DNA from 2 places in the Nonomuraea sp. AD125B genome. Region 1 is predicted to be linked to the other one. Evidence: riboswitches for the same ligand, from Rfam matches in the RefSeq annotation. Region 1 holds a riboswitch; the other holds the start of a gene.
What was found. A riboswitch is a leader RNA that binds a small molecule or an ion and turns the genes downstream of it on or off. The one in region 1 is predicted to bind S-adenosylmethionine.
Positions count from the first base shown of each region.

Region 2: another riboswitch for S-adenosylmethionine. It lies ahead of ACBR40_RS13885 (aminotransferase class V-fold PLP-dependent enzyme); the one in region 1 lies ahead of thrC (threonine synthase).

Region 1 is NZ_JBGLOU010000007.1:23,835-38,401, reverse strand. It holds gene ACBR40_RS19565 (hypothetical protein) at 1-268, shown strand, start outside; gene ACBR40_RS19560 (DNA repair helicase XPB) at 332-1,984, shown strand; gene ACBR40_RS19555 (hypothetical protein) at 2,196-2,525, opposite strand; gene ACBR40_RS19550 (AAA family ATPase) at 2,682-4,688, shown strand; gene ACBR40_RS19545 (YbhB/YbcL family Raf kinase inhibitor-like protein) at 4,787-5,317, shown strand; gene groL (chaperonin GroEL) at 5,412-7,037, opposite strand; gene ACBR40_RS19535 (cold-shock protein) at 7,374-7,574, opposite strand; gene ACBR40_RS19530 (MoaD/ThiS family protein) at 7,816-8,091, opposite strand; gene thrC (threonine synthase) at 8,115-9,350, opposite strand; SAM riboswitch class I at 9,364-9,505, opposite strand; gene ACBR40_RS19520 (RNA polymerase sigma factor) at 9,585-10,139, opposite strand; gene ACBR40_RS19515 (trehalose-6-phosphate synthase) at 10,171-11,595, shown strand; gene ACBR40_RS19510 (hypothetical protein) at 11,611-12,183, opposite strand; gene otsB (trehalose-phosphatase) at 12,222-12,977, opposite strand; gene ACBR40_RS19500 (DUF3263 domain-containing protein) at 13,029-13,328, opposite strand; gene ACBR40_RS19495 (S8 family serine peptidase) at 13,579-14,567, shown strand, end outside.
Region 2 is NZ_JBGLOU010000004.1:408,417-422,983, forward strand. It holds gene ACBR40_RS13880 (DoxX family protein) at 1-559, shown strand, start outside; gene ACBR40_RS13885 (aminotransferase class V-fold PLP-dependent enzyme) at 583-1,875, opposite strand; SAM riboswitch class IV at 1,919-2,034, opposite strand; gene ACBR40_RS13890 (TerC family protein) at 2,149-2,916, shown strand; gene ACBR40_RS13895 (cytochrome P450) at 2,916-4,112, shown strand; gene ACBR40_RS13900 (SAM-dependent methyltransferase) at 4,128-5,090, opposite strand; gene ACBR40_RS13905 (chaplin family protein) at 5,289-5,516, shown strand; gene ACBR40_RS13910 (DUF2520 domain-containing protein) at 5,829-6,719, shown strand; gene panC (pantoate--beta-alanine ligase) at 6,775-7,611, shown strand; gene ACBR40_RS13920 (L-aspartate oxidase) at 7,691-10,219, shown strand; gene ACBR40_RS13925 (type III pantothenate kinase) at 10,223-11,005, shown strand; gene ACBR40_RS13930 (hypothetical protein) at 11,108-11,587, opposite strand; gene lysX (bifunctional lysylphosphatidylglycerol synthetase/lysine--tRNA ligase LysX) at 11,734-13,215, shown strand; gene ACBR40_RS13940 (cytochrome P450) at 13,209-14,201, opposite strand.

The DNA.
Region 1 (14,567 bases):
CGGCTATCCGCCGCCGCCGCGCAACGAGGGGCCCAGCGCCAACGCCATCGTCTCCCTCGTGCTCAACCTCCTCGCCCTCGTCTCCTGCTGCAACGTCCTCGGCCTGCCCGGGGCGATCCTCGCCGGGCTGGCGCTCGGCAGGGCGGGCTCCGACCCCCGCGCGGCACGTAGCATGGTGATGTGGAGCTGGGTCCTGTTCGGGCTCGGCTTCGTCCTCATGATCGGCCTTTTCCTCTTCCTCGGCCTCAACGGCTATCTCGACGATTGATGACCCGTTCCGGGACTTTCCCTGCCGTCGGCTGTGTTGGATAAGGGTCAACCGTAGGAAGGGATGTCCGTGAACGACGGCCCGCTCATCGTCCAGTCGGACAAGACTCTGCTGCTCGAGGTCGACCACGACAAGGCCGACGAGTGCCGCAAGGCCATCGCGCCGTTCGCCGAGCTCGAACGCGCTCCCGAGCACGTCCACACCTACCGCGTCACCCCGCTGGCGCTGTGGAACGCCCGCGCCGCCGGCCACGACGCCGAGCAGGTCATCGACGCGCTCATCAGCCACAGCCGCTACCCGGTGCCGCACGCGCTGCTCGTCGACATCGCCGAGACCATGGCCCGCTACGGCCGCCTGCGCCTGGAGAAGGACCCGGTGCACGGCCTGGTGCTCACCTCCAGCGACCGCGCGGTGCTGGAGGAGGTGCTGCGCTCCAAGAAGATCGCGCCGATGCTGGGCGACCGGCTCGGCGCCGACTCGGTCGTCGTGCACCCGAGCGACCGGGGCAACGTCAAGCAGGCCCTGCTCAAGCTGGGCTGGCCGGCCGAAGACCTGGCCGGCTACGTCGACGGCGAGGCCCACCCGATCAAGCTCGCCCAGGAGGGCTGGTCGCTGCGCCCCTACCAGCAGGAGGCGGCCGACGCCTTCTGGCACGGCGGCTCCGGCGTGGTCGTGCTGCCCTGCGGCGCCGGCAAGACCATCGTGGGCGCGGCCGCCATGGCCCACGCCCAGGCCACCACGCTCATCCTGGTCACCAACACCGTCTCCGCCCATCAGTGGAAGACCGAGCTGCTCAAGCGCACGTCGCTGACCGAGGACGAGATCGGCGAGTACAGCGGCAACAAGAAGGAGATCCGCCCGGTCACCATCGCCACCTACCAGGTGATGACCACCAGGCGGAAGGGCGTCTACAGCCACCTGGAGCTGTTCGACGCGCGCGACTGGGGGCTCATCGTCTACGACGAGGTGCACCTGCTGCCCGCGCCGATCTTCCGGATGACCGCCGACCTCCAGGCCCGCCGGCGCGTGGGGCTCACGGCCACGCTGGTGCGCGAGGACGGGCGCGAGGGCGACGTTTTCTCGCTCATCGGTCCCAAGCGCTACGACGCGCCCTGGAAGGAGATGGAGAACCAGGGCTGGATCGCCCCGGCCGACTGCGTCGAGGTGCGGGTCACGCTCACCGACGAGGAGCGGCTGGCGTACGCGATGGCCGAGTCGGAGGAGCGCTACCGCTTCTGCGCGACCACGCCGTCCAAGACGCGGGTCACCGAGGCGCTGGTGCGCCGGCACGCGGGCGAGCAGGTGCTGGTCATCGGCCAGTACATCGACCAGCTCGACGAGCTCGGCGAGCACCTCGGCGCGCCGGTGATCAAGGGCGAGACCCGGGTCAAGGAGCGCGAGCGGCTCTACCAGGCGTTCCGCGACAAGGAGATCCAGGTCCTCGTGGTGTCGAAGGTCGCCAACTTCTCCATCGACCTGCCGGAGGCGTCCGTCGCCATCCAGGTGTCGGGGACGTTCGGCTCGCGCCAGGAGGAGGCCCAGCGGCTCGGCCGGGTGCTGCGGCCCAAGGCGGGCGGCGGGGGCGCGCGGTTCTACACGGTGGTCAGCCGCGACACCGTCGACCAGGAGTTCGCGGCGCACCGGCAGCGCTTCCTGGCCGAGCAGGGATACGCCTACCAGATCATCGACGCCGACGACGTGCACGACGGCGTCTGAGGGTGGCTCTCAGCGGGTGAAGGCCCGGCCGCTCGCGCGTGAGCGGCCGAGCGCTCGACGTGGTGTCACGTCCACGAGACTCCGCGGGCCGTCGACAATCGAACCACCCCCCTCACCTGCGTACTATCACGCCGCCTGCGACATACCCCCATGATCCGGCAAACCCACCTGATATGCCCGATTTTTTCGGTATTCCCAGGTTGTCCTCAGCTCAGGGCCGGCGGGCCAGCAGCCCGCCGACGAAGAGCACGCCCTCGGCCAGCACCCACGCCAGCACCGCCGCTCCCATGAGCCGCCCGAAGACCCGCAGGTCGCCGCGCGAGACCGGCAGCAGCCAGGCCGCCGCCGTGCAGCACGCGGCCAGCGTCGCGAACAGGCCCGACACCGTGGAGACCGTGCCGAGCCGCCGCGGACAGTCCTCGTCGCCCCCGGCGCAGAACGCCTCCAGGCCCCAGCCCGCGAACACCGACAACCCCCAGAGCGCCGCGAGCAGGAAACTCGCGATCGTGGGGATGATCGGCGACACCCGCACCCGCGCCATCCCCACGTTTTACCCGCGCCCCCGGAACGCCAACCGCCGTTGCCCAAGGCACGCCCGTCCGCCGGTAAATGCTGTGGAAGCGCTCGCCGCGCATGGCTAAACTGGCCGATTCGCTACCTTGACCACCTCCGACTCCCGACGAGGAGGCACTTTCGCATGCCCGCACACCAACTCGCCCCCGACATACCCGCCGACGTCCTCGCCGCCGAGCAACGGCACCTGGCCGAGTCCAGGGCCGCGCTGACGGCGATGCGCACCCACGCCCAGTCACTCTCCGCCGACGCGGCCGGCGACTGGGTGTCGCAGCAGATCCTCCAGTCCCTCCTCGACCAGCGCGTCGCCGCCCTCGCCGACCACCCGGACACCCCGCTGTTCTTCGGCCGGCTCGACCGCGAGTCCGGCGACGACCTGCCCGGCACGATCTACGTCGGCCGCCGGCACGTCCACGACGCCCGCAGCAAGCCGCTGGTCATCGACTGGCGGGCCCCGGTCTCACGGGCCTTCTACCAGGCGAGCCCGGCCGAGCCGATGGGCGTCGTACGCCGCCGCCGCTTCGGCTACCACGGCGGCACCCTGACCGCGTACGAGGACGAGCCCCTGGGCGAGGGGAACGTCGAGCTCGGCCCGTCGAAGATCCTCACCGAGGAGATCGAGCGCCCGCGCACCGGCCCCATGCGCGACATCGTCGCCACCATCCAGCCCGACCAGGACGAGATCGTCCGCTCGGGGCTCGCCCAGACCGTCTGTGTCCAGGGCGCCCCCGGCACCGGGAAGACCGCGGTGGGCCTGCACCGGGCCGCCTACCTGCTGTTCACCCACCGCGAGCGGCTGGCCAGGTCCGGCGTGATGATCGTCGGCCCCAACCGCGCGTTCCTGTCCTACATCTCCTCGGTCCTGCCCGCGCTGGGCGAGGTCAAGGTGGACCAGACGACCGTGGCGGGCCTGCTCGGCGAGCACGCCGCCCCGGAGGACCCGCTGGTGGCCGCGGTCAAGGGCGACGCCCGGATGGCCGCGGTGCTCGAACGCGCGCTCTGGCTGCACATCGTGAAGCCGGAGGAGGGCCTGGTGTTCACCAAGGGCGCCTACCGCTACCGGGTGGCCGACCATGAGGTGCGCGAGATCGTCGCCTCCCTGCGCGGCACCACCCGCTACCTGCCGGGACGGGCGGCGCTCGCGCAACGGCTGGCCCACCTGGTGCTGGTGCGGATGGAGCAGCGCGGCGAGTCGCCCGACGACCGGGTGCAGGACGCCGTGGCCCGCTCCAAGCCGGTCAAGCAGCTCGTGGACGCGGTCTGGCCGAAGCTGACGCCCGAGCAGGTGCTCTACCGGCTGCTCGCCGAGCCGGAGTTCCTCGCCAGGGCCGCCAGGTCCGACCTGTCGGCCGACGAGCAGAGCCTGCTCCTCTGGCCGAAGCCGTACCGCAGCCACAAGTCCGCCAAGTGGTCGGCGGCGGACGCCGCGCTCCTCGACGAGCTGCGCGACCTCATGGAACGCACCCCCTCGCTCGGCCACCTGGTCGTGGACGAGGCCCAGGACCTGTCGGAGATGCAGCTGCGGGCGCTCGGCCGCCGCTGCCGCAACGGCTCGGCCACCGTGCTCGGCGACCTCGCCCAGGGCACCACGCCCTGGTCCACCAGCTCGTGGGAGAGCGTGCTCCAGCACCTCGGCCAGGCCGAGGGCGAGGTGACCGAGCTGACGCTCGGCTTCCGCGTGCCGCGCGAGGTGCTCGACTTCGCCGCCCGGCTGCTGCCGTCCATCGCCCCCGGACTGGCCGCGCCGCGGTCCCTGCGCCCCGGCGCGGGCTCGCTGAACATCCGCCCGGGCGGCTCGGTGGCGGAGGCCGCCGACGCGGCCCTCGCCCAGGAGGGCTCGATCGGCGTCATTGTCCCGGACGCGCTGGTCGGCGAGGTCTCGCGGGCGCTGTCCGGCCGTCCGCACTCCGTGCTCGACCCCGACGCCCCGGAGGGCGAGCACCGCCTGCTCGTCGTCCCCGCCACGCTCGCCAAGGGTCTGGAGTACGACCACGTGATCGTGGTCGAGCCCGCCGACATCGTGGCCGCCGAGCCCCGCGGCCTGGCCCGGCTGTACGTCGTCCTGACCCGTGCGGTGACCTCGCTCACGGTCCTGCACGACAAGCCCCTGCCGGCGCAGCTCGCCATGTGACCGCGCCCCGCGCGGGAACCGGCGACGCCATGACCGGCGACCGGCCCGGCCGCTTCTAGGATGGCGATCAGGAACGCTTGCCTACCTAGGAGGATGCCGTGCCAGCACCGCTGCCCCATGAACACCTGCCGTCGGTTCCCGCGCTCGTGGTCGAGAGCGACGACATCCAGGACGGCGAGCGGCTCAGCGACCTGCACGTCTTCAACGACTGGGGCATGACGGGCCAGAACGTCTCGCCCCAGCTCCGCTGGTCCGGCGCGCCCGAAGGGACCCGGAGCTACGCCGTCACCTGCTACGACCCCGACGCCCCCACGGGCAGCGGGTTCTGGCACTGGGTGCTGTTCGACCTGCCGGCCTCGGTGACCGAGCTGCCCGCGGGCGCGGGCAGCGCCCCCGACTTCAAGGGGCTGCCCGAGGGTGCCGCCCACGCCCGCAACGACTACGGCGCCAAGGCCTTCGGCGGCGCGGCCCCGCCGCCCGGCGCCCCGCACCGCTATGTCTTCACCGTCCACGCCCTCGGCGTCGACAAGCTGGGCGTGGACGGCGACGCCAGCCCGGCGGTGGTCGGCTTCAACATCACGGCCAACACGCTGGCCCGCGGCCACATCGTCCCGGTCTACGGCGTCTGACCGCGGTCAACGCACACGAACACGCCGTCAATGCACAAGAGCGGCCCGGAAGATCCGGGCCGCTCTTGTGCTTCGGCTTCGCGAGCGAACAGACCTAGAAGTCCATGTCGCCGCCACCCGGCATGGCGGGAGCGGCAGCGGCCTTCTCGGGCTTCTCGGCGATGACAGCCTCGGTGGTGAGGAAGAGCGCCGCGATGGAGGCGGCGTTCTGCAGCGCGGAGCGCGTCACCTTGGCCGGGTCGATGATGCCCGACTCGAACATGTTGACGTACTCGCCGCTGGCGGCGTTGAGGCCCTCGCCCGGAGTGAGGTTGCGGACCTTCTCCACCACGACGCCGCCCTCGAGACCGGCGTTGACCGCGATCTGCTTGAGCGGCTCCTCCAGAGCCTTCTTCACGATCGAGGCACCGGTGGCCTCGTCGCCGGCCAGCTCCAGCTTGTCGAACGCCTTGGCGCCGGCCTGCAGCAGCGCCACGCCACCGCCGGGGACGATGCCCTCCTCGACGGCCGCCTTCGCGTTGCGCACGGCGTCCTCGATGCGGTGCTTGCGCTCCTTGAGCTCGACCTCGGTGGCCGCGCCCGCCTTGATGACGGCCACGCCGCCGGCCAGCTTGGCGAGGCGCTCCTGGAGCTTCTCGCGGTCGTAGTCGGAGTCGGTGCGCTCGATCTCGGCGCGGATCTCGTTGACCCGGCCGGAGATCTGCTCGGCGTCGCCGGCGCCGTCGACGATCGTGGTCTCGTCCTTGGTGACGACGACCTTGCGCGCGCGGCCCAGCAGGTCGAGGGTGGCGTTCTCGAGCTTGAGACCGACCTCCTCGGCGATGACCTGGCCACCGGTGAGGATGGCGATGTCGTTGAGCATGGCCTTGCGGCGGTCGCCGAAGCCCGGGGCCTTGACGGCCACGGAGCGGAACAGGCCGCGGATCTTGTTGACGACCAGGGTGGCCAGGGCCTCGCCCTCGACGTCCTCAGCGATGATCAGCAGCGGCCTGCCGGACTGCACGACCTTGTCGAGCAGGGGCAGCAGGTCCTTGTTGGCGGAGACCTTGCTGTTGACGATCAGGATGTAGGGGTCCTCGAGGACGGCCTCCATGCGGTCGGAGTCGGTGACGAAGTACATCGACACCATGCCCTTGTCGAACCGCATGCCCTCGGTGAGCTCCAGCTCCAGGCCGAAGGTGTTGCTCTCCTCGACGGTGATGACGCCTTCCTTGCCGACCTTGTCCATCGCCTCGGCGATGAGCGAGCCGATCTCGGGGTCGGCGGCGGAGATGGAGGCGGTGGAGGCGATCTGCTCCTTGGTCTCCACGTCCTTGGCCAGCTTGGAGAGCTCCTCGCTGACGCGCTCGACGGCGGCCTCGATGCCCTTCTTCAGGGCCATCGGGTTGGCGCCGGCGGCGACGTTGCGCAGGCCCTCACGAACCAGCGCCTGGGCGAGCACGGTGGCGGTGGTGGTGCCGTCGCCCGCGACGTCGTCCGTCTTCTTGGCGACTTCCTTGACCAGCTCGGCGCCGATCTTCTCCCAAGGGTCCTCGAGCTCGATCTCCTTGGCGATGGACACACCGTCGTTGGTGATCGTGGGGGCGCCCCACTTCTTCTCCAGCACGACGTTGCGGCCCTTGGGGCCCAAGGTCACCTTGACGGCGTCAGCGAGCTGGTTCATACCGCGCTCGAGACCGCGCCGGGCGTCCTCGTCAAACGCGATCATCTTGGCTGCCATAAGGCTAGACCTCCCAGATGCAGGGTGGCTTGTCCTGGACCGAGCCGACGCCCGCGACGGCCAGGGACTGCATCTCCGTTCGGCAGACCCCATCGTCTCGATCCCGAGTTATTGGCACTCTGCCACACAGAGTGCCAACGACTGTTTAGCACTCTACCCTGCCGAGTGCAAGCGAACGACCTTCTGGAGGGGCCTCCGCGCAGGTCAGCCGATCGACGTAGGGACGGCGGGCCGCTCACCGTGTGGCCCGCCGTCGATCGCCGACTACGAGGGTGGCGGGCTCGTACGGACTGCGCTGCCGCACGGGCCCCGCCGGTGCATACCAGGTGACGTAAATCAGACCGAGCGGACAGACTCGGCCTGCGGTCCCTTCTGGCCCTGCGTGATCTCGAACTCGACCCGCTGGCCCTGCTCGAGAGATCGGTACCCGTCCATCAGTATCGCGGAGTAATGGACGAATACATCCTTACCACCGTCTACCGCGATGAAGCCGTAGCCCTTGTCCGCGTTGAACCACTTGACGGTGCCCTGCGCCACTTCCGACTCCTCTTACTGGGGCTACGGATCTCGCCCATTCCACCGCGAGACCCGTAATCGTCCGACTTAACGACAAAACAGCCAGACGATCGCCTCGACCATACCTGTGGCAAGGGGTTTGGCAACAGAGTCAATCCACGAAAGACGCATTTGTTCGCAGTGCGGGTACTTCAACGTTTGAATAGGCCCGAAAAGCAGAAGGCGCCCGCTTGGGGCGCCTTCCGTGGAGTCGTACGGGCACTCAGCCGCCGGCGACCGCCGGGATGATGGAGATCTGCGCGCCCTGAGGGACGGCGGTGTCCAGGCCCTCGGCGAAACGGACGTCCTCTTCCCCAACGTAAACGTTGACAAAACGCCGAATCTTGCCCGATTCATCCAGAATTCTCGCGCCGATGCCCGGGTAGTCGGCATCGAGCTTGGCGAGCACGTCACGAAGAGTCGCGCCTTCGCCACTCACTTCCGCGTTTCCGCCGGTGTAGGTGCGCAGAATGGTGGGAATCCGAACAGTAACGCTCATGGTTATCTCGCCTTTCCTGGTTGTCAGACAGCCGCGCGGAACGCGTCGAGAGACGGCTTGATCACGGCGGTGGGCCGCGACGACTCGCCGGCGATGGCGTCCAGCGTCTTCAGGCCGTCGCCGGTGTTGAGGACCACGGTCTCCGCCTCGGGGTCGAGCCGCCCCGCCTCGACGAGCTTCTTGAGCACGCCCACGGTGACGCCGCCCGCGGTCTCGGCGAAGATGCCCTCGGTCGAGGCCAGCAGCTTGATCGCGGCCACGACCTCGGCGTCGGTGACGTCCTCGACGGCCCCGCCGGTGCGCCGGGCGATGTCCAGCACGTACGGGCCGTCGGCCGGGTTGCCGATCGCCAGCGACTTCGCGATGGTGTTGGGCTTGACCGGCTGGACGACGTCGTGCCCCGCCTTGTACGCCGCCGACACCGGCGAGCACCCGGCGGCCTGCGCCCCGAAGACCTTGTAGGGGGTGTCCTCGACCAGGCCCAAGGCGATGAGCTCCTTGAAGCCCTTGTCGATCTTGGTGAGCTGCGAGCCCGAGGCGATCGGGATGACGATCTGCTCAGGCAGCCGCCAGCCGAGCTGCTCGGCGATCTCGTACGCGAGCGTCTTGGAGCCCTCGGCGTAGTAGGGCCGCAGGTTGACGTTGACGAACCCCCACTTGTCGCCCAGCGGGTCGCCGATCAGCTCGGAGCAGAACCGGTTGACCTCGTCGTAGGTGCCGTCGATGCCGATCAGCTTGCCGCCGAACACCCGGGCCATGGCGATCTTCGCCTCTTCCAGGTCGGCCGGGATGAACACGCAGGCGTCGAGCCCGGCCCGCGCCGCTGCGGCGGTCACCGCGCCCGCGAGGTTGCCGGTGGAGGAGCAGGAGAGCGTGTGGAAGCCGAAGTTGCGCGCCGCCTCGACGGCGATGGCGACCACCCGGTCCTTGAAGGAGTGGGTGGGATTGCCGGAGTCGTCCTTGACGTGCAGGGACTTGATGCCGAGCGCCCGCCCGAGGTTGCCCGCCCTGACCAGCTTCGTCCAGCCGGGGTTCATGTTGGGCTTGGTCGCCACGTCGGCGGGGACCGGGAGCAGCGAGCGGTAGCGCCAGATGTTGGCCGGGCCCGCGGCGATGTCCTCGCGGGTCACCCGGCCGAACTCGTAGGCCGCTTCGAGCGGCCCGAAACACTCCAGGCACGCGAAGCTCGGCCCGAGCGGGTAACGGGCGCCGCACTCGCGGCAGGACAGAGCGACGGCAGGACCAAAGTCGTGCGACATGAAGCGAGGCCTTCCCTCATCTTCGCCCACGGCCACCTTGACCGCGAACCGGAATTGGCACCTTGTCCCGGTCGGCCTCGCCAGGTCGCGAGTCGAAAGCCGGGAGGGTTGCCGGGGCTTCGCAGGGCCGGTCCCTCCACCCCTCTGGATGAGCTGTATGAAGTTGTTGCACACGACTCTACCCGCCGAAGCGGCGGGAACGACCACCTGTCTCAAAGACTGAGACGGGGCGTCTCACCGATAGTCGTCACCCAGCGCCGCCTGGACGTACTTGCGCGCCTGGTGGATGCGCGACTTCGCGGTGCCCAGCGGGATGCCGAGCTGCTCGGCCACCTCGTTGTAGTCGAGCTGCACGATGTCGCGCAGGACCAGCGCCTGCGCGAGATCGGGCTTGTCGGCCTCCAGCGCCTCCATCGCGTCGAGCAGGTCGAGCCGCGAGCCGGCGATCACGCTGACCCGCCGCGCGTCGGGCTTCTGCGTCGGCAGCTCGTCGGAGGTCTGCTCGGCCGCCCTGCGCTTCAGCGACCGGTAGGTGGTGCGCGCGCAGTTGGCCGTCACGATGTGCAGCCAGGTGCTGAACCTGGCCCGCCCCTCGAAGCGGCCGATGTTGCGCGCCACCGCGAGCAGGGTGTCCTGCGACGCCTCCTCGGCATCCTGGTGGTACGGAAGAATCCGGGAGCAGTGGCGCATCACATCCGGCTCGATCCTGGCCAGCAACTCGCCGAGCGCGCGATGATCTCCAGCGGCGGCGGATCGGGCGAGTTCCTCGGTTAGCTCATCAAGCGCCATAGCTGCGATCCTATGATCGGAAGGAGCTTCGATGAACAGCGTCCTCGTGGCCTCCAACAGAGGGCCGGTCTCCTTCACCGTCTCCGACGACGGTGTTCTCATCATGAGACGGGGCGGCGGCGGTCTCGTCTCCGGGTTGTCCGGGGTCGCCAAGGACGACGGGGTCCTGTGGGTCTGCGCGGCGCTGTCCGACGACGACCGCGGCGCCGTGCGCCTGTCCCCCGGCGGCCGGCTCGACCAGGCCGGCTACGACACCGGGCCGCTGCGCATGCTCGACATCCCCGCGACCACGTTCCACCGCGCCTACAACGCCGTGGCCAACTCCACCCTGTGGTTCGTCAACCACCTGCTCTACGACATCCCCAACGCGCCCAGCTTCGGCATCCGCTTCGCCCGCGAGTGGGAGTCCTACCGCGACTACAACGGCGCCTTCGCGCTCGCCCTCGCCGAGGAGGCCGGCCACGGCGCCCGCGTGATGGTGCAGGACTACCACCTCACGCTCACCCCCGCCATGCTCAGGGCCGAGCGGCCCGACCTGCGCATCGCGCACTTCAGCCACACCCCGTGGGCGCCGCCCGAGTACTTCTCGCTGCTGCCCGACGAGGTGGCCGGCGAGGTCCTGGAGGGCATACTCGGCGCCGACCACGCCGGGTTCCTGGCCGAGCGGTGGGCGGCGGCGTTCATGGACTGCTGCGAGGCGGTGCTCGGGGCGGAGGTCGACCGGGCGGCCCGCAGCGTCACCCACGAGGGCCGCACCACCAGGATCGGCGTCCACAGCCTGGGGGTGGACGGCGCGGCGCTGTGGGAGCGGGCCGGCGAGCCCGACGTCGAGTCGCACATCACGGCGATCAGGGAGCAGGTCGGCGACCGCCGCCTCATCGTCCGCATCGACCGCACCGAGCTGTCGAAGAACATCGTGCGCGGCCTGGTGGCCTACGGCGAGTTCCTGGCCGCCCATCCCGAGTGGCACGGCCGCGTGGTGCACCTGGCCTTCGCCTACCCGAGCCGGCACGACCTGCCGGAATACCGCGAGTACACCGCCTCGGTGCAGCGCTGCGCCCAGGAGATCGAGAACGAGTTCGCCACCGAGGACTGGGACCCGCTCATCCTCAACGTCCACGACGACTATCCGCGGTCGCTGGCCGCGTACCGGATGGCCGACGTGCTGCTGGTCAACCCCATCCGCGACGGCATGAACCTGGTGGCCAAGGAGGGCCCGGTGCTGTCGCCGCGCTGCGCGCTGGTGCTCTCGCGCGAGGCGGGCGCGGCCGCCGAGCTGGGCCCGTACGCGCTGATGGTCAACCCCTACGACATCAGCGGCACGGCCGACGCCCTGCACAGGGCGCTGGTCATGCCGGAGGACGAGCGGCGGGCGCGGCGCGACAAGCTGCGCGCCGCGGCCACCGCCCTGCCGCCCCAGAAATGGCTCGCGGCCCAGCTCGACGCCCTCGGCTGAGCCACGATCGCGCGCTCACCGCCAGTCGGCGTGCTTGAGCGTGTCGGCCAGGCCGGGGGTGTTCCACTGGTCGACGACCAGGATCTTGCTCTTCGGCAGATACCACTCGCGCTGGGTGAAACGGGCCTTGATCGCGGTGCCGCTGTAGCTCGTGCAGGTGGACTTCCAGGCGTTGTACGTGGCCTTGTGGCCGGGCCCGACCTGGCGCAGCCCCCGCGAGCCCTTCGGGCCGATGCTCTCGCCCCACTTCTCGTTGAACGGGCACGGCTGCACGTCGCTCGCCGTGTAGTACGGGTTCTTGCCGGTGTAGGGGCCGAAGCCCTCCGCGCCGTACTTGATGAAGGACGGCCCGAGAATGTAGAAGGAGTCGCACTCCGGCGTCCGCCAACCCCGGGCCTTCCCGCACTTGCCGGTCACGACCTGCACGTTGTCCGGGCCGAAGCGGTGGACCACCCACTGGATCGGGATGTAGAGGGTGAGCCCGGCACGCAGCCTCAGCTCCTGGGCGGGCGCGGCGTGGGCGGGGAAGGCGCCGGCGGTGAGGGTGACGGCGGCGGTGGCGGCGACGGCGAGGTAACGCTTGATCATGAGCCCGACTCTAGAGAACCGGACTTGCAGTCCAGTCGTCAACGGCTGAACGCCGACGCCAGCTCCGCCAGCAACGCCAGCACGCCGTCCGGGCCGTCCACCACGATGTCGGCCCGCTCGGCCAGCGCGGTCACCTCCGCCGAGCCGCTGCACACGGTCACCCCGGGCAGCCCGGAGGACCGTACGGCGTCGAAGGCGGCGAGGTCGCCCAGGTCGTCGCCGGCGAACAGCACCGAGCGCGCGTCCCGCTCGGCCAGGAACAGGCCGAGCGCGTGCCCCTTGTCCATGCCCGGCGGCCGCAGCTCCAGCACCATGCGGCCCGGCTCGACCACCAGCCCGTGCCGCTCGGCGAGCCCGGCCAGCGGCTCGCGCAGCGCGGCCAGCGCGCCCTCGGGGTCGGGGGCGCGGCGGGTGTGCACCGCGACGGCCCGGCCCTTGTCCTCGACGGTCACGCCCTGGACGCCGAGCGAGTCGAGCAGCAGCGGCAGGTCGGCCTTCGCCCGTGGCACGCCGGCCGGCGGGGGCGGCGCGGAGATCCGGCCGTTCTCCCAGCGTTCGAAGCCGTAGTGGCCGAGGATGACCAGCCCGGGAACGTCGGCCAGCCCCGGGCCCAGCTCCAGCGCGGTGGCCGGCGGCCGGCCCGTCACGATGGCCACGGCCCCCACGTGCGCGCCGAGCTCGGCGAGCACCGCGGGCGCCTGGGGGTGGATCACGGCGGCCGCCGGATCGGGCACGATCGGGGACAGGGTTCCGTCGAAGTCGAGCCCGATCACGGCCCCGGCGGGGTCCTTCAAGATTGCTTCAATTCCAGGGATGTTCTCCACGCGCCTGCCGTACCCAGCAGGTCAGGGGCGCATGCCAAGCCTTCTGGCCGCGCGGTCGCGCTGCCGCTCGGCGCGCACCCTGCGAAGCCGCTTGACCAGCATGGGGTCATGCTCAAGCGCCTCCGGACGGTCGATCAACTCGCCCAGCATCTGGTAGTAGCGCGTGGCGGAGAACCCGAAGGTCTCCTTGATGGCCTGCTCCTTCGCGCCCGCGTAGCGCCACCATTGGCGTTCGAAGGCGAGGAGCTCGATGTCGCGTTCGGTCAGTGGTTGTCGGGACGGCTCGTGGGCAGCATCGTCACCGCTGAGGGGTGCTCCCATGGTGTCCTCCTCTGAGGGGACGGGTGACGGTCCCGTCACCCGCACGGCCCGTGGCCAATCGTAATGTGCTGAGCTCCCGCGCTGCGGGTATGTCCCGACTTTCGCCTACGAGGTAGCAGAAAAGCCCACAGAACGGAACTACTCCGCGTATCGGGCTGTTTACCGAACCGTCGGATTGCGGTGGCGGCCGCGTGTCAGAATGCCGGTCAGTTCGAGCGTTCCCCCCTCTTCTCCCCGCTCGAGGTCCTCCGTGCACCAGCTCTCCTCCGCGCTGCCACGCCCGGGTCGCGACCGCGCCGCGGCGGGCCCCGCCGCCATGAGGAGCCTCCTCGCCGTGGCGCTGACCATCTGCTGCGTGCTCGCCGTCCCGGCCTCCGTGACCGCCGCCGGCGGCGCCAGGGCCGGCGACAGGATCGGGGCGGTCGCGCGGGCCGGGCAGTGGCAGCTCGGCGCGCTGCGCCTGCCCGAGGCGTGGCGGCGCAGCGAGGGCCGGGGCGTGCTGGTCGCCGTCCTCGACACCGGGGTCGACGCCCGCCACCCCGACCTCGCGGGCGCCGTCGTCGAGGGCCCCGACCTCACCGGCGCGGCGCGCGGCCACGGGCCGTGGGGCCACCACGGCACCGCGATGGCCGGCCTGATCGCCGGCCGCGGGCACGGCCCCGGCCGCGCCGCCGGGGTCGTCGGCGTCGCGCCCGGGGCCCGCGTCCTGTCCGTACGGGTCACGCTGGAGAGCGGCGACCCGCAGCGCGAGCGGCAGCCCCGGGGCGGGAGCGACGCCCTGGCGCGCGGCATCCGCTACGCGGCCGACCAGGGCGCCGACGTGATCAGCATGTCGCTGGGGGGCGGCAGCGGCACGCGGGAGGGCTCGGCGGCCGAGGAGGAGGCCGTCAGGTACGCGCTCGGCAGGGGCGCGGTGCTGGTGGCCTCCTCGGGCAACGACGGTGACAGCGCCAACAGGAAGAACTTCCCCGCCGCCTACCCCGGCGTGATCGCCGTAGGCGCGGTGGACCGGGGGCTCCGGGTGGCCGGCTTCTCCAACCGGCAGGACTACCTGTCGGTCGTCGCGCCCGGCACGCAGATCGTCACGGCCGACGGCGCGGGCTCGTACGCGGTGGGCGACGGTACCAGCTCGGCCGCCGCCATGGTGGCGGGCATCGCGGCCCTCGTCCGCTCCGCCCATCCCGGCCTGTCGCCGCAGGAGGTCCGCAAGGCCATCGAGCAGGGCACCAGAAGACGCCC
Region 2 (14,567 bases), on a different contig from region 1:
GGCCGCCGGCTTCGCCACCGTGGTCGAGACCGTCGGCGGCGTCTTCCTCATTCTCGGGCTGCTGGTGCGGCCGGTGGCGTTGCTGCTGCTGATCGACATGATCGGCGCGATCGTCTTCGTGCACGGGAACAGGGGCGTCCTGGTGGGCGAGGGCGGATGGGAGCTGGCGGGCGCGCTCGGCGCGCTGTGCCTGCTGTTCCTGGCGCTCGGCGGCGGCCGGATCGGGCTGGACGGGCTGTTCGGCGCGATCTTCCGGCGCCGCGCGCGGCAGCGGGTCGCCGAGGACGAGCTGATCGAGCACCGGCGCGGCCCGGCCATGGGTCCGGGCCCGTCCAACGTCAACGTCAGGCCCGGCGGCGCGGAGGGCGCCTACCAGCCGGGCGCCGGAGGGCCGATGACGCCCGCGGAGCCGGGGATGCCCGCCGAGCGGCCGGAGGCCCCCCGGCAGCCGGCCGCGCCGCGCACCCACGCGGGCGGGCTCGACGACGCGGACATGCGCGACATCGACGCCCTGGTCTCCGAGGACCAGCCGGAGCACCGCAAGCCGCCGAACCGCTGACCGGGCGCCCGGGTCGCCCGCGGTCAGCGGGAGACGATGGCGCGCAGAGCCTCGATGAGCCGGTCCACGTGCTCCTGCGTGGTCCCGATGCCGATGGAGGCCCGTACGGCCGAGGCCGTGCCGTCCTCGCACCCGCCGTCGGCCGTGCCCAGCAGGTGCCGGACGAACGGGTGCGCGCAGAACTTGCCGTCGCGCACCCCGATGCCGTACTCGCCGGACAGCGCCTCGGCCACCTCCCGCGCCGTGTGCCCGTCCACGGTGAACGACACGATGCCCACGCGCGGGTGGTCGTCACCCCACAGGGCCAGCTCGCGTACGCCCTCGATGGTGGCGAGCCCGGCGCGCAGCCGCGCGAGCAGCCTCTCCTCCTCGCGCACCAGCGCGGTCCAGCCGGTGGCGCTGAGCGCGTCGCAGGCCGCGGCGAGCGCGATCGCGCCGAGCACGTTGGGGGTGCCCGCCTCGTGGCGCGGCTCGGGGTCCTCGTGCCACTCGGCCTCCTCGCCCACCGCGCGCACCGCGCCGCCGCCCTTCAGGTACGGCTCCCCGCCCGCCAGCCAGTCCCCGCGTCCCACCAGCGCCCCCGCGCCGAACGGCGCGTACAGCTTGTGCCCGGAGAAGGCCACGTAGTCGAGGTCCAGGGCGGTCAGGTTGAGCCGCCGGTGCGGCACGAGCTGCGCGGCGTCCACCAGGATGCGCGCCCCGTGGCGGTGCGCTATGTGCGCCAGCGCGGCGATCGGCCACAGCTCGCCGGTGACGTTGGAGGCGGCGGTGACGACGAGCAGCTTGGGCCCGTCGATGGCGGCCAGTGCCTCGTCGGCGGCCCGTACGGCCTCGCCGGGGAAGGCGGGCGGGGCCAGCCGGACGGCCTCGCCCCAGGGCAGGAGCGAGGCGTGGTGCTCGGTGTCGAAGACCACGACGGTGGTGCCGGCGGGCAGGCAGCGGGCCAGCAGGTTGGTGGCGTCGGTGGTGTTGCGGGTGAAGATCACGGCGTCGGAGGGGCGGGCGCCGACGAACGCCCGTACGGTGTGGCGGGCCTGCTCGTACCTGGCGGTGGTGAGCTGGGAGGCGTAGCCGGCGCCGCGGTGGACGCTGGAGTAGGCCGGGAGCGCGGCGGCGACGGCGGCGCTGACCGGCTCGAGACAGGGCGCGCTGGCGGCGTAGTCGAGGTTGGCGTACCGGACGAGCCGGCCGCCCTTGACCGGCACCTCCAGGTCGGCCCCGACCACGGCGGGGATGGGCCGGTCGCTCTCCGGCGCGGCGGCGGCGGGGGCCTCGGCGGGGGCGGCGGCGTCGTTGAAGATCGTCAGCGTGGGCACAGCACTGCTCCTCGGGTCATCGGACCCCAGGAAACGGCCTCGGAGCCCGCGCTTGCCCGCCACACCTCGTGACGGACCAGGTCTTCACCCGGGGCACCCCGCCGCGGACGCGAGGGTTGCCGGCCAGCTAGCCGGGGCTTGTCGCTGGCACTCATGACCTACGCCCGCACTATAACCGACACCCCGCGGCCGGACGCAAGCCCGTGAACTTATGCGGCGGGTAATGCGTTGTGCCCGAAAAGTTCTCGGCCCGCGTGTCACGGAGGTATGCAGATGTTGGAATGGGCCGCCGATCCCCAAATCTGGATCGGCTTCTTCACCCTCGTCACCCTGGAGATCGTCCTGGGGATCGACAACATCATCTTCATCTCCATCCTGGCCGGGAAGCTGCCGCCCGAGCAGCGCGACAGGGCCCGGGTGCTCGGCCTGGCCGCGGCCCTGGTCAGCCGGCTGCTCCTGCTGCTCGGCCTGTCGTGGGTGGTGCAGCTCACCGAGCCGCTGTTCACGGTGCTCGGGCACGAGATCTCGGGACGCGACCTCATCCTGCTGCTGGGAGGGCTCTTCCTGCTCGGCAAGAGCGTCACCGAGATCGGTCACACCATGGACGGCCCGGCGGGCAAGGACGGCAAGAACGCCGCCGCCGTCTCGTTCACGTCGGTGATCGTGCAGATCATGGTCCTGGACGTGGTCTTCTCGCTGGACTCGGTCATCACCGCGGTCGGCATGGTGGACGAGCTCGGCGTGATGATCGCGGCGGTCGTGGTGGCGGTGCTGGTGATGTTGTTCGCCTCGGGGCCGATCAGCCGCTTCGTGGACCAGCACCCGAGCGTCAAGATGCTGGCGCTGGCGTTCCTGGTGCTGATCGGCGTGGTGCTCGTGGCCGAGGGGCTGGACCAGCACATCCCGAAGGGCTACATCTACTTTGCTATGGCGTTCTCGGTGGTCGTGGAGCTGCTGAACATCCGGGTGCGCAGCAAGAACGCCAGGCAGCGGCAGGTGGAGGCTGCCGAGCAGGAGGGGGAGCCTCCTAAGATGCAATAGTGCACTTTGACCCCTGGAATCCGGATTTCGTAGCCCATCCGTACCCGGTCTACGACGAGCTGCGGCGCGAGCGGCCCGTCTGCTACTACGAGCCCACGAACCAGTGGCTCGTCTCCCGCCACGCGGACGTCAACGCCCTGCTGAGGGACCGCCGCCTGGGCCGGTCGTACCTGCACGTGGCCACGCACGAGGAGTTCGGCAGGCCGCGGGAGCCGGAGTTCCAGGAGTCGTTCTGGCGGGTGATCAGGGCGGGCATGCTGGACGTCGAGCCGCCGGTGCACACGAGGCTGCGTCGGCTGGTGTCGAAGGCGTTCACGCCGCGCATGGTCGAGTCCCTGCGGCCGCGCGTGCGGGCCATCGCGGGCGGCCTCGCGGACGCGTTCGTGGCGAAGGGAGGGGGCGACCTGCTCGCCGAGGTCGCCGAGCCGCTGCCGGTCACGGTGATCGCGGAGATGCTCGGCATCCCCGAGGCCGACCGCCACCTGCTGCGCCCCTGGTCGGCCGACATCTGCGGCATGTACGAGCTCAACCCGGCCGTCGAGGCGCAGCACACCGCCGTCCGCGCGGCCACGGAGTTCGCCGCCTACCTCAGGGACCTGGCCCGCGCCCGCCGCGCCGCCCCCGGCGACGACCTGATCAGCGCGCTCGCCCAGATCCCCGAGCTGACCGAGGACGAGCTGATCGGCACCTGCGTGCTGCTGCTCAACGCCGGCCACGAGGCCACCGTGAACGTCACCGGCAACGGCTGGTGGTCGCTGTTCAGGAACCCGGAGGAGCTGGCCCGGCTGCGCGCCGACCGTTCGCTGCTGCCCACCGCCGTCGAGGAGCTGCTGCGCTGGGACACGCCGCTGCAGATGTTCGAGCGGTGGGTGCTGGAGGACATCGAGGTCCACGGGGTGGAGATCCCGCGCGGGGCCGAGGTGGCGCTGCTGTTCGGCTCGGCCAACCGGGACCCGGCCGTGTTCGAGGACCCGGACCGGCTGGACGTGGGCCGGGCCGACAACCCGCACATCTCCTTCGGCGCCGGCATCCACTTCTGCCTGGGGGCGCCGCTGGCCCGCATCGAGCTGATCGAGTCGTTCGGGGCGCTGCTGGACCGTACGGCGAGCCTGGAGCTGCGCGAGGAGCCCTCGTGGAAGCCCGGCTACGTCATCCGCGGCCTGGAGGCACTCCACCTCACCGCCACCCCCGCCTGAGCGCCGTCAGCGCCGTCAGCGGCGCTGGTCGAGCCAGCCGAAGCCGCCGAGCCCGGACGGGTCGATGAGCTCGCCCTCCTCCGACGCCCGGGCCAGCGCCCGCAGGTAGCCGCGCGGATCCCGGTGCGCCAGCTCGACCGGCGGCCGGGCGCCGGTCAGCCCCAGGGAGCGCAGCGCCGCGCGCTGTGTGGACAAGGTTGTGGATATCGCGCCCGCCCGGCGGCCCGCCTCGGCGCACGCGTCGAGCGCCACGTGCGCGGTGATGTCGCAGGTGCCGTCGGGTATGGGGCTGACGACCGCCCCGTCCCGATAGCCGGTCAGCGTGCCGCAGGGGGGACGGTTGTCCACAGGGTGTGCATAATCGACGGCGATCGCCCGGCCCCTGGTGAGGCGGGTGACGACGGCCGCCCACGCCTCGTCGCGCGGCCGGCCGATCTCGGCTCGCGCCCCCACCCGGGGCAGCGGCCACCACCGTTCCAGCCACTCCCGGTCGGCCGGCCGCAGGGGTCCGCCGATCCGCTCCTCGCCCGTGTGGACGTCCACCATGACCAGCCGCGGCCCGCCGGCGGTCTGCTCGACGACGTCCACTGGCACGTTGTCGAGCCATTCGTTGGCGATGGCGAGGCCCTGGATGGAGTCGGGCAGCCCGCCGCGCCACTCGATCCGCTCGGGCAGACCCTCGGGCCGGGACGACAGATCGACCGCCGTGACCCGCAGCCGCTCGCTCAGGCCGGGCTCGGCGGCGGCCAGCACACGGGTGACCAGCGTGCCCTCACCGGCCCCGATGTCCACCAGGTCGAGCGCGTCGGGCTTGCCCAGCTCGGCGTCCACCTCGCGGAGCAGCGCGAGCACCGCCTCGGCGAACGCCGCCGAGGCGCTGACGGACGTGCGGAAGTGGCCCGAGGGGCGCTCGCGGAGGTAGAAGCCCGCCTCGCCGTACAGCGCTCGCTGGGTCGCCGCGCGCCAGGTCAGCCACATGTCATGGACTATCTCACGACCGGCCGACGGCACGCTTGGTCATCATGTGACTACTCATTGTCGTGTGCTTGCGCTATTGTTTACGTTCTGTCGCCAGACGGTCGCGTTGCGCCAACCCCCAGTGGCGACTGCGGCGGCCGTTCCCGGCACAAGCCAACGTCCGCGGCCCCAGTGCCGCGCTGTCAAGAAGGAGCACACATGCTGAAGAAGACCCTGGTCCTGGTCGGTGCCGCCGCGGCTCTCGCGCTGGGCGCGCCGGCCGCCCACGCCGACATCACCAGCGGCAACGGCAGCATCCTCGGTGGCAACCAGATCCGCGTCCCGATCAGCGCGCCGATCAACGTCTGCGGCAACACCGTCGCGGTCATCGGCCTCGGCATCGCCGGCTGCAAGGGCGGGGCCTACTCCCACCAGACGAGCCGCTGACGAAGCGGGGAGCCCGGACCGGCGCGGTCCGGTCCGGGCTCGGACTCCCGGCCGGGCAGTCGGCGGTCGCGCCGGCCAGGCGCACCTCCAAGAGGTCACACCCCGCGGGCGTCGGGTCCACTGCGGACTCGGCGCCCGCTGCTATGCGGTGAACCCCTCTCCTCATCTCTTCCGACAGGGGGTGCACTATTTGTCTGCCCTTGTCGCTTTTGCCAATAACTCAACCTCCAGCAAAGCACCAGTCACATTCCCTGGACGGAGAGGCCGTTACGCTGGGCGGCAGTGCCATCCGGTCGACAGGGGTGAGACGTCATGGAGGCAGGAGATCGCCCGGCGCGGCTCAGCGTGGGCGTGCTCGGGGCGGGCAAGGTCGGCTCGGCCCTCGGGGCCGCGTTGCGGCAGGCAGGCCACCGCGTCGTCGCCGCCAGCGGCTTGTCCGACAACTCCCAGCGCTGGGCGGCCGAGCGGCTCGGCGTGACGCCGTCGCGGCCCGACGAGGTGGTGAACGCGGCCCAGCTCATCCTGCTGACCGTGCCCGACGACGCGCTGCCCGACCTCGTGGGCGGCCTCGCCGCCACCGGCGCCGACCTGCAGGGCAAGCTGGTCGTGCACACCAGCGGCGCGTACGGGCTGTCGGTGCTCGACCCGGCCGCCGAGCGCGGCGCGCTGCCGCTCGCGCTGCATCCCGTGATGACGTTCACCGGCCGCGACGACGACCTCAACAAGCTCACCGGCATCTCCTACGGCGTCACCGCCCCCGACGCGCTGCGCCCGATCGCCGAGGCCCTGGTGATCGAGATGGGCGGCGAGCCGGTCTGGATCGCCGACGCCGACCGCGCGCTCTACCACGCGGCCCTGGCCGGAGCCGCCAACCACATGGTCACCCTCATCGCCGAGTCCTCCGACCTGCTCGGGCGCATCGGCGTCGAGCATCCTGGCCGGATGCTGGGACCGCTGCTCGGCGCCGCGCTCGACAACGTCCTGCGGCTCGGCATCGCCGGCCTCACCGGCCCGGTCGTACGCGGCGACGCCGGCACCGTGCGCAAGCACGTCGACGCGCTCATCCTGGCCGCCCCCGAGGCGGCCGACGCCTACATCGCGCTGGCCAGGCTCACGGCCGACCGCGCGCTCGCCGCCGGGCTGCTCAAACCGGAGGAGGCGGAGCGGCTGCTCGACGCGCTGGGCGGCAATATATGGACCTGACCGTGCGAGGAAGCGCCGCCGCGAAGCGGAGGCCATGAACGCGAGGGGCCGCCCGATGGACTTGATCGTCGCCAGGAACAGGGAAGACCTGGTCAAGGCGCGTGGCGGTGGCGAGGTGGCGCTGGTGCCGACCATGGGCGCGCTGCACGAGGGCCACCGCTCGCTCATGCGGCTCGCCCGGTCGCGGGCCGACCAGGTGGTGGTCAGCGTCTTCGTCAACCCGCTGCAGTTCGGGCCCAACGAGGATTTCTCCCGCTATCCCCGTACGTTCGAGGCGGACCTGGAGGTGTGCCGGGCCGAGGGCGTGGACGTGGTCTTCCACCCGTCGGCCGAGGACATGTACCGCCCCGACCGCCAGGTGAGCCTCCTGGCCGGCCGGATGGGCGAGATCGTGGAGGGCGAGTCCCGCCCCGGGCACTTCGACGGGGTGCTGACGGTGGTGCTCAAGCTGTTCAACCTCGTCCAGCCGAGCGTGGCGGTCTTCGGCCAGAAGGACGCCCAGCAGCTCGCCCTGATCCGCCGCATGGTCGCCGACCTGGACGTGCCGGTCGAGATCGTCGGCGCGCCCACCGTACGCGAGCACGACGGCCTGGCCCTGTCCAGCCGCAACCGCTACCTGTCCGAGGACGACCGGCAGGTGGCGCTGGCGCTCTCCCGCGCCCTGCGCGCCGGCGAGGCCGAGCGGCGGCCCGGCGCGATCCGTGAGGCCGCCCGCGCGGTCCTCGCCGCCGCCGGCCCCCGGCTCGACCTGGACTACGTGGTGCTGGTCGATCCCGCGACGTTCACCGAGGTGGGCGAGGAGCACGCGGGCGAGGCCGTGCTCGCCGTCGCGGCCAGGATCGGCGCCACCCGGCTGATCGACAACGTCGTCCTGACGGTGGATCCGGCCTGAGCCTGACCCCTGGGCATGCACGCGCTCCCGGAGGCGTTATCGTCATGTTGACGAAATCGCCCGAGTGGAGGAGAGCCCAATGAGCGCACCGGCGATTCCCCTGCGGCTGACCGCTCCCGCGCCCGGCTGGAGCGCCGAGGCCGACCTGGTCGTCGTGGGCTCCGGCATCGCGGGCCTGACCGTGGCCCTGCGCTACACGGAGCTGGAGCCCGAGGCCAAGGTCCTGGTCGTCACCAAGGACGTGCTGTCCTCGGGCTCGACGCGCTGGGCGCAGGGCGGCATCGCGGCCGTGCTCGACCCCCGCGACACGCCCGAGGAGCACCTGAACGACACGCTCATCGCCGGCGTCGGGCTGTGCGACGTACGTGCGGTGCGGACGCTGGTCACCGAGGGCCCCGGCGCGCTGCGCCGGCTGATCGAGCGGGGCGCCCGCTTCGACCGCACCCCGGACGGCGAGCTCCAGCTCACCCGCGAGGGCGGCCACCGCCGCAGCCGCATCGTGCACGCGGGCGGCGACGCGACCGGCGCCGAGGTGCAGCGGGCGCTCATCGAGGCGGTACGCGCCCGCCCCTCCATCGAGGTCATCGAGCACGCCCTGGTGCTCGACCTGCTCAAGGACGCCCACGGCCGGGCCAGGGGCGTCACCCTCCACGTGATGGGCGAGGGCGCTCGCGACGGCGTCGGCGCGGTGCTCGCGCGGGCCGTCGTGCTCGCCACCGGCGGCATGGGCCAGGTGTACGCGGCCACCACCAACCCCGTGGTCTCCACCGGCGACGGCGTCGCGCTGGCGCTGCGGGCCGGGGCGGTGGTGCGCGACCTGGAGTTCGTGCAGTTCCACCCCACCGTGCTCTGGCTCGGCGCGGACTCGACCGGCCAGCAGCCGCTGATCTCGGAGGCGGTGCGGGGCGAGGGGGCGTACCTCACCGACCACGAGGGCAACCGCTTCATGGCCGACGCGCACGAGCTGGCCGACCTGGCCCCGCGCGACGTCGTGGCCAAGGGGATCATGCGGACGATGCGCGCGACCGGCCGCGACCACGTCTTCCTCGACGGCCGCCACTTCGGCCGGCGCAAGTGGGAGACCCGGTTCCCCACCATCTACGCGGTCTGCCGTGAGCACGGCATCGACCCGGTGACCCAGCCGATCCCCGTGGCCCCGGCCGCCCACTACGCCAGCGGCGGCGTACGGACCGACCTGCGCGGCCGTACCTCGATCGACGGCCTCTACGCCTGCGGCGAGGTGGCCTGCACCGGCGTGCACGGCGCCAACCGGCTGGCCTCCAACTCGCTGCTGGAGGGCCTGGTGTTCGCCGAGCGCATCGCCGAGGACGTGCACGCGGCCCGCCCGGCCCCCGGCGACCCGGTGCCGGCCGAGGGAGAGTCCGGGCTGGTGGATCCGCGCGTCCGGGCCCGGATCCAGGCGCACATGAGCAGGGGCGCGGGCGTGCTGCGCAGCCGCGAGTCGCTGCGCGCCACCGCCAAAGCGCTGCTCGACGCCCGCTGGACGCCGGTCGCGGTGCCGCCGTGCACCGAGTCCTGGGAGGCGGCGAACCTGCTCACCGTCGCCACCGTGCTCACCGGCGCGGCGGCGGCCCGGCTGGAGACCCGTGGCTCACACTGGCGCGAGGATCATGAGACGCGCGACGACAACGAATGGCTGGGCCACCTCGACGTGACCCTGACGGAGGAGGGCCTTCGCATGACGTACACGCCGCACGAGGACACGATGCCGGCCCGGCTGGCGCAGGAGCTGTCGGCCGCCGGGCTCGACCCGGCCGAGGTGGACGCGCTCATCGCCCGTGCGCTGGAGGAGGACCTGTGGGAGGCCGGTGACGTGACGAGCCTCGCCACCATCCCCGCCGACCAGCGCTCGTCGGGCGACGTGGTGGCGCGCAAGGACGGCGTCGTGGCGGGACTGGCGGTGGCGGAGGCGGTGTTCGTCCGGCTGGGGGCGGACCGGACCGAGCGCCGGGCCAAGGACGGCGAGCGGGTCCGGGTGGGCGACGTGCTGCTCACCGTCGAGGGGCCCACGCGCGCGCTGCTGACCGCCGAGCGCACGGCGCTCAACCTGCTCACGCACCTGTCCGGGGTGGCGACGCTCACCGGCAGGTGGGTCGAGGCGATCAAGGGCACCGGGGCCCGCGTCCGCGACAGCCGCAAGACGCTGCCCGGCCTGCGCGCGCTGGAGAAGTACGCCGTACGCTGCGGCGGCGGCGTCAACCACCGCATGTCGCTGTCGGACGCCGCGCTGATCAAGGACAACCACGTGGTGGCGGCCGGCGGCGTGGCCGAGGCGTTCCGGGCGGTCCGCGAGCGCCACCCCGACCTGCCCATCGAGGTGGAGATCGACCGGCTCGACCAGCTCCAGCCGGTGCTCGACGAGGGCGCGCGGGAGGTGCTGCTGGACAACTTCACGGTGGAGGACACAGAGCGTGCCGTACAACTCGTGAAAAAGCAGGCGAAAAACAGGGTTGCCCTTGAGGCGAGCGGGGGATTGACCTTGGAATCGGCCCGTGCTGTGGCCGAAACTGGCGTTGACTACCTGGCGGTAGGGGCGTTGACGCACTCGGCGCCGGCCCTGGACATCGCACTGGATCTACGGGGGTAATTGATGCTGCTCACGATCGACGTCGGCAACACGCACACGGTGCTCGGGCTCTTCGAGGGCGAGGACGTCATCGAGCACTGGCGGCTGGCCACCGACGCCCGCCGCACCGCCGACGAGATCGCGGTCGTCCTGCAAGGGCTGCTGGCGCAGTCGCCGCTGCTCAAGGGCGCCGACGTCGACGGCATCGCCATCTGCTCGACGGTCCCGAGCGTGCTCAACGAGATGCGGGAGATGTGCCGCCGCTACTACGGCGACGTCACGGCGGTGATCGTGGAGCCGGGCATCCGCACCGGCGTGCCGGTCCGCATGGACAACCCCAAGGAGGTCGGCAGCGACCGCATCGTCAACGCACTCGCCGCCATCGACCAGTACGGCGGCCCCTGCGTGATCGTCGACTTCGGCACCGCCACGTCCTTCGACGCGGTCTCGGCCAAGGGCGAGTACATCGGGGCGGTCACCGCGCCCAGCATCGAGATCTCGGTGGACGCCCTCGCCTCCGCCGGCGCGCAACTGCACAAGGTGGAGCTGGTCAGGCCGCGCTCGGTGATCGCCAAGAACACCGTCGAGGCCCTGCAGGCCGGCATCATCTACGGCTTCGCCGGCCAGGTGGACGGCATCGTCGAGCGCATGACGGCCGAGCTGGCCGACGACCCCGACGAGGTCACGGTCGTCGCCACCGGCGGGCACGCCGGGCTGGTGGTCGGCGAGTCGCGCTCGATCGACGTGCACGAGCCGTGGCTCACGCTCATCGGCCTGCGCCTGATCTACCACCGCAACGCGGGCTGACACAGGAGCAGGCGGCCCCCCGCTCGGATAAGGGGCCGCCCGCGGTCTTCGGGTGCTCGGTCGTCATGGCGCCAGGGTGCTCGGATGCGAGCTCAGGCGTCACTACTCGTTCTCGTTGGTGTAGATGTAGTCCCAGCGGCCGCACTTGGTGGGGAACTTGCTGTTGAGGCCGATCTGGCAGACCTGCACGCGCAGGGTCTGGACGTCGTTCTCCTCGAAGTGGAAGCGCTGGAAGCTGGGGTAGCCGCAGTACTTCCGCCAGAAGACCGGCGACCAGTCGCCGTCGAAGTCCTCGGCCTGGAAGCGCACGTACGCGCACTTGCCGCCCTCGTCGTAGCTGCGGTTGTCGCGGTCCCAGAGCTTGCCGCGCACGTGGACCTCGTTCGACTCGCCGTCGTCGTCCCAGTTGACCGTGACGCTGCCCTCGGCCTTGGCCTGGAAGTGCTTGGCGTAGACCGGGCCCCAGTGCGAGGAGTAGTCGTCGGCGTGGGGCGCGGAGGCGAAGGCGGCGGTGGGCATCGACAGGGCGACTGCGGTGGTGGCGGCGGCGGCGAGGGTGCCGATCGCGAGCTTCTTGAACATTTCTCTCTCCTGGAGCTCCCCTGGGCCGGCTCCCTGCCGGCCTCCCCCTGAGCTCGTGAGTCATTGATAAAAGAGCCCTCTTGCAGGCACCCTGCAACGGGCCGACGAGCCCTTGCAGTTCGCCATATCCCCTACGCTTTAGTGCTGTGAGCGAAGAACTTCCCGAGCAGATGCGGATCCGGAGGGAGAAGCTCGACCGCCTTCGCAGTGAGGGCGTCGATCCTTACCCGGTGAATTTCCCCCGTACGGCGACCAACGCCGAGGTCAGGGAGAAATACCAGGGCCTTGAGCCCGACACCGCCACCGGCGAGAGCGTGTCGGTGGCCGGTCGCGTCATGCTCAGCCGCGTCGGCGGGAAGCTCTGCTTCGCCACCCTCCGCGACGGCGAGGCCGACCTGCAGGTCATGATCTCCCTCGACCGGGTGGGCGAGGAGTCGCTGGCCCGCTGGAAGCGCGACGTCGACCTCGGCGACCACGTCGGCATCACCGGCGAGGTCATCACCTCGCGGCGCGGCGAGCTGTCCGTGCTCGCCGACGACTGGCAGATCACCGCCAAGTGCCTGCGCCCGCTGCCGGAGAAGCACGTCGGCCTCACCGACCCCGAGGCCCGCGTACGCCAGCGCTACGTCGACCTCATCGTCAACGACGAGGCCAGGAAGATGGCCCGCGTCCGCAGCGCCACCGTGCGCGCCGTGCGCGAGTTCTGGCACGAGGAGGGCTACCTCGAGGTCGAGACGCCGATGTTGCAGCCGATCCACGGCGGCGCGGCGGCCCGGCCCTTCCGCACCCACATCAACGCCTACGACATGGAGCTCTATCTGCGCATCGCGATCGAGCTCTATCTCAAGCGGCTCGTGGTCGGCGGCGTCGAGAAGGTCTTCGAGATCAACCGCAACTTCCGCAACGAGGGCGCCGACTCGACGCACAACCCCGAGTTCACCATGCTCGAGGCGTACGGCACCTACCTCGACTATCACGACATCGCCGACCTGACGCAGCGGATGTACCAGAAGGCCGTCGTGGCCGCCCTGGACACCACGGTCGTGGTGCACGACGGCGTCGAGATCGACCTCGGCATGGCCGAATGGCCCCGGGCGACGCTCTACGGCCTGGTCTCCGAGGCCGTCGGCGAGGAGATCACCACCTCCACCACGCTGGAGGAGCTACGCAAGATCGCCGACCGGCGCGAGGTCCACTGGGACCCGAAGTGGGGCTCGGGCAAGCTCGTGCAGGAGCTGTTCGAGGCGCTGGTGGAGCACACGCTGGTGCAGCCGACGTTCGTCATGGACTATCCGCTGGAGACCTCGCCGCTGGCCCGCCTCCACCGCGACAACCCGCTGCTCACCGAGAAGTGGGACCTCATCGGCTTCGGCACCGAGCTGGGCACCGGCTACTCCGAGCTCAACGACCCGATCGACCAGCGGCACCGGCTGGTCGAGCAGTCGCTGCTCGCCGCCGGCGGCGACCCCGAGGCGATGCAGCTCGACGAGGACTTCCTGGCGGCCCTCGAGTACGGCATGCCGCCCACGGGCGGCATGGGCGCGGGCATCGATCGGATGATTATGGCGTTCACCGGCAAGAACATCCGCGAGACGATCCTGTTCCCGCTGGTGAAGCCCACTCACTGACGATTGAGCCGCACGGGGAGCCGCGCGAGCCCCCGCAGCACCAGGTTCGGCTTGTACGGCGGCGCGGGATCGAGCAGCTCCATCCGTGGCGCCGCGGCGGCCAGGGCGGAGAGCGCGATCTCGCCCTCCATCCTGGCCAGCGTCGCCCCGAGACAGAAGTGGATGCCGAGCCCGAAGGCGAGATGCCGCCCCGGCTCACGAGCGCCATCCGAGCGGGTGGCGTCGGATCGGCCGGGGCCGGATCGGCCGGGGTCCGATCGGGTGGGGTCGGATCGGCCGGGGTCGAAGTGGTCGGGGTCGGGGAAGATCGCGGGGTCGCGATTGGCCGCGCCGATCAGCGCGACCACGGCCGTCCCCGCGGGCACCGGCGTCCCGCCGAGCTCCGCGTCGCGCAGCGCCACCCGTCCGGTGAGCTGGACCGGCGGGTCGTAGCGCAGCACCTCCTCGACGACCTGTCGCGGCCGCTCGGCGGCGTACGCGAGCAGGCCGTGCCGGACCAGGGCGAGCACCCCGTTGGCGATGAGGTTGACGGTCGTCTCGTGCCCGGCCACGAGCAGCAGCACGCAGGTGGCCAGCAGCTCGCCCTCGGTCAGCTCCTCGACCCGGGTGAGCGCGCTCAGCAGGTCGTCGCCGGGCTGCCGGCGCCGGAGCTCCAGGAGGTCGCGGAAGTAGTCGCGGAACTCTCTTCCTGACCGCCCGCTCTCCGATATCAGCTCCGCTGTAAGCATCGGGTCAAGGCTGCGGGCGGCCGTCTCGCTCCAGCCCTGGAAGCGCTCGTGATCTTCCGGCGGCACCCCCAGCATCTCGCAGATCACCCTGACCGGCAGCGGGTACGCGAAGCCGGAAACCAGGTCGCCCTCCTCGGGCAGCGCCGCGATCAGCCCGGCGGTGACGGCCTCGACGCGCGGGCGCAGCCGTTCGACCATGCGGGGCGTGAACGCCCTGCTGACCAGACCGCGTAACCGGGTGTGATCGGGCGGATCCATACGCAGAAATGACTCGACAGGCTGACCTGGATTGACGCGGTTGATGGGACTGGGGCCGTGACCGAAACGCGGATCGCGGAGCATGGCACCGCACAATTCGTGATCGGTCAGGACGAACAGCCCCGCCGGCGTACGGAAGATCGGCCCGCGTTCGCGCAGCGCGTGGTAGCGCGCATAGGGATCAGCCAGAAATCCGGGGTCCGCGGGATCAAAACCCAGAAGGTCCGCCGAACCCGAAGGGGAGGGAGATGAGCCTCCGGACTGATCAACGAGATCGGTCATCGCGCGTCCAGCATCCGGTCGGCATATGGCGAGTAGGTCACATATACGCGATCATGTCAATAGCGCTCGTCAAGGGCGGGATTT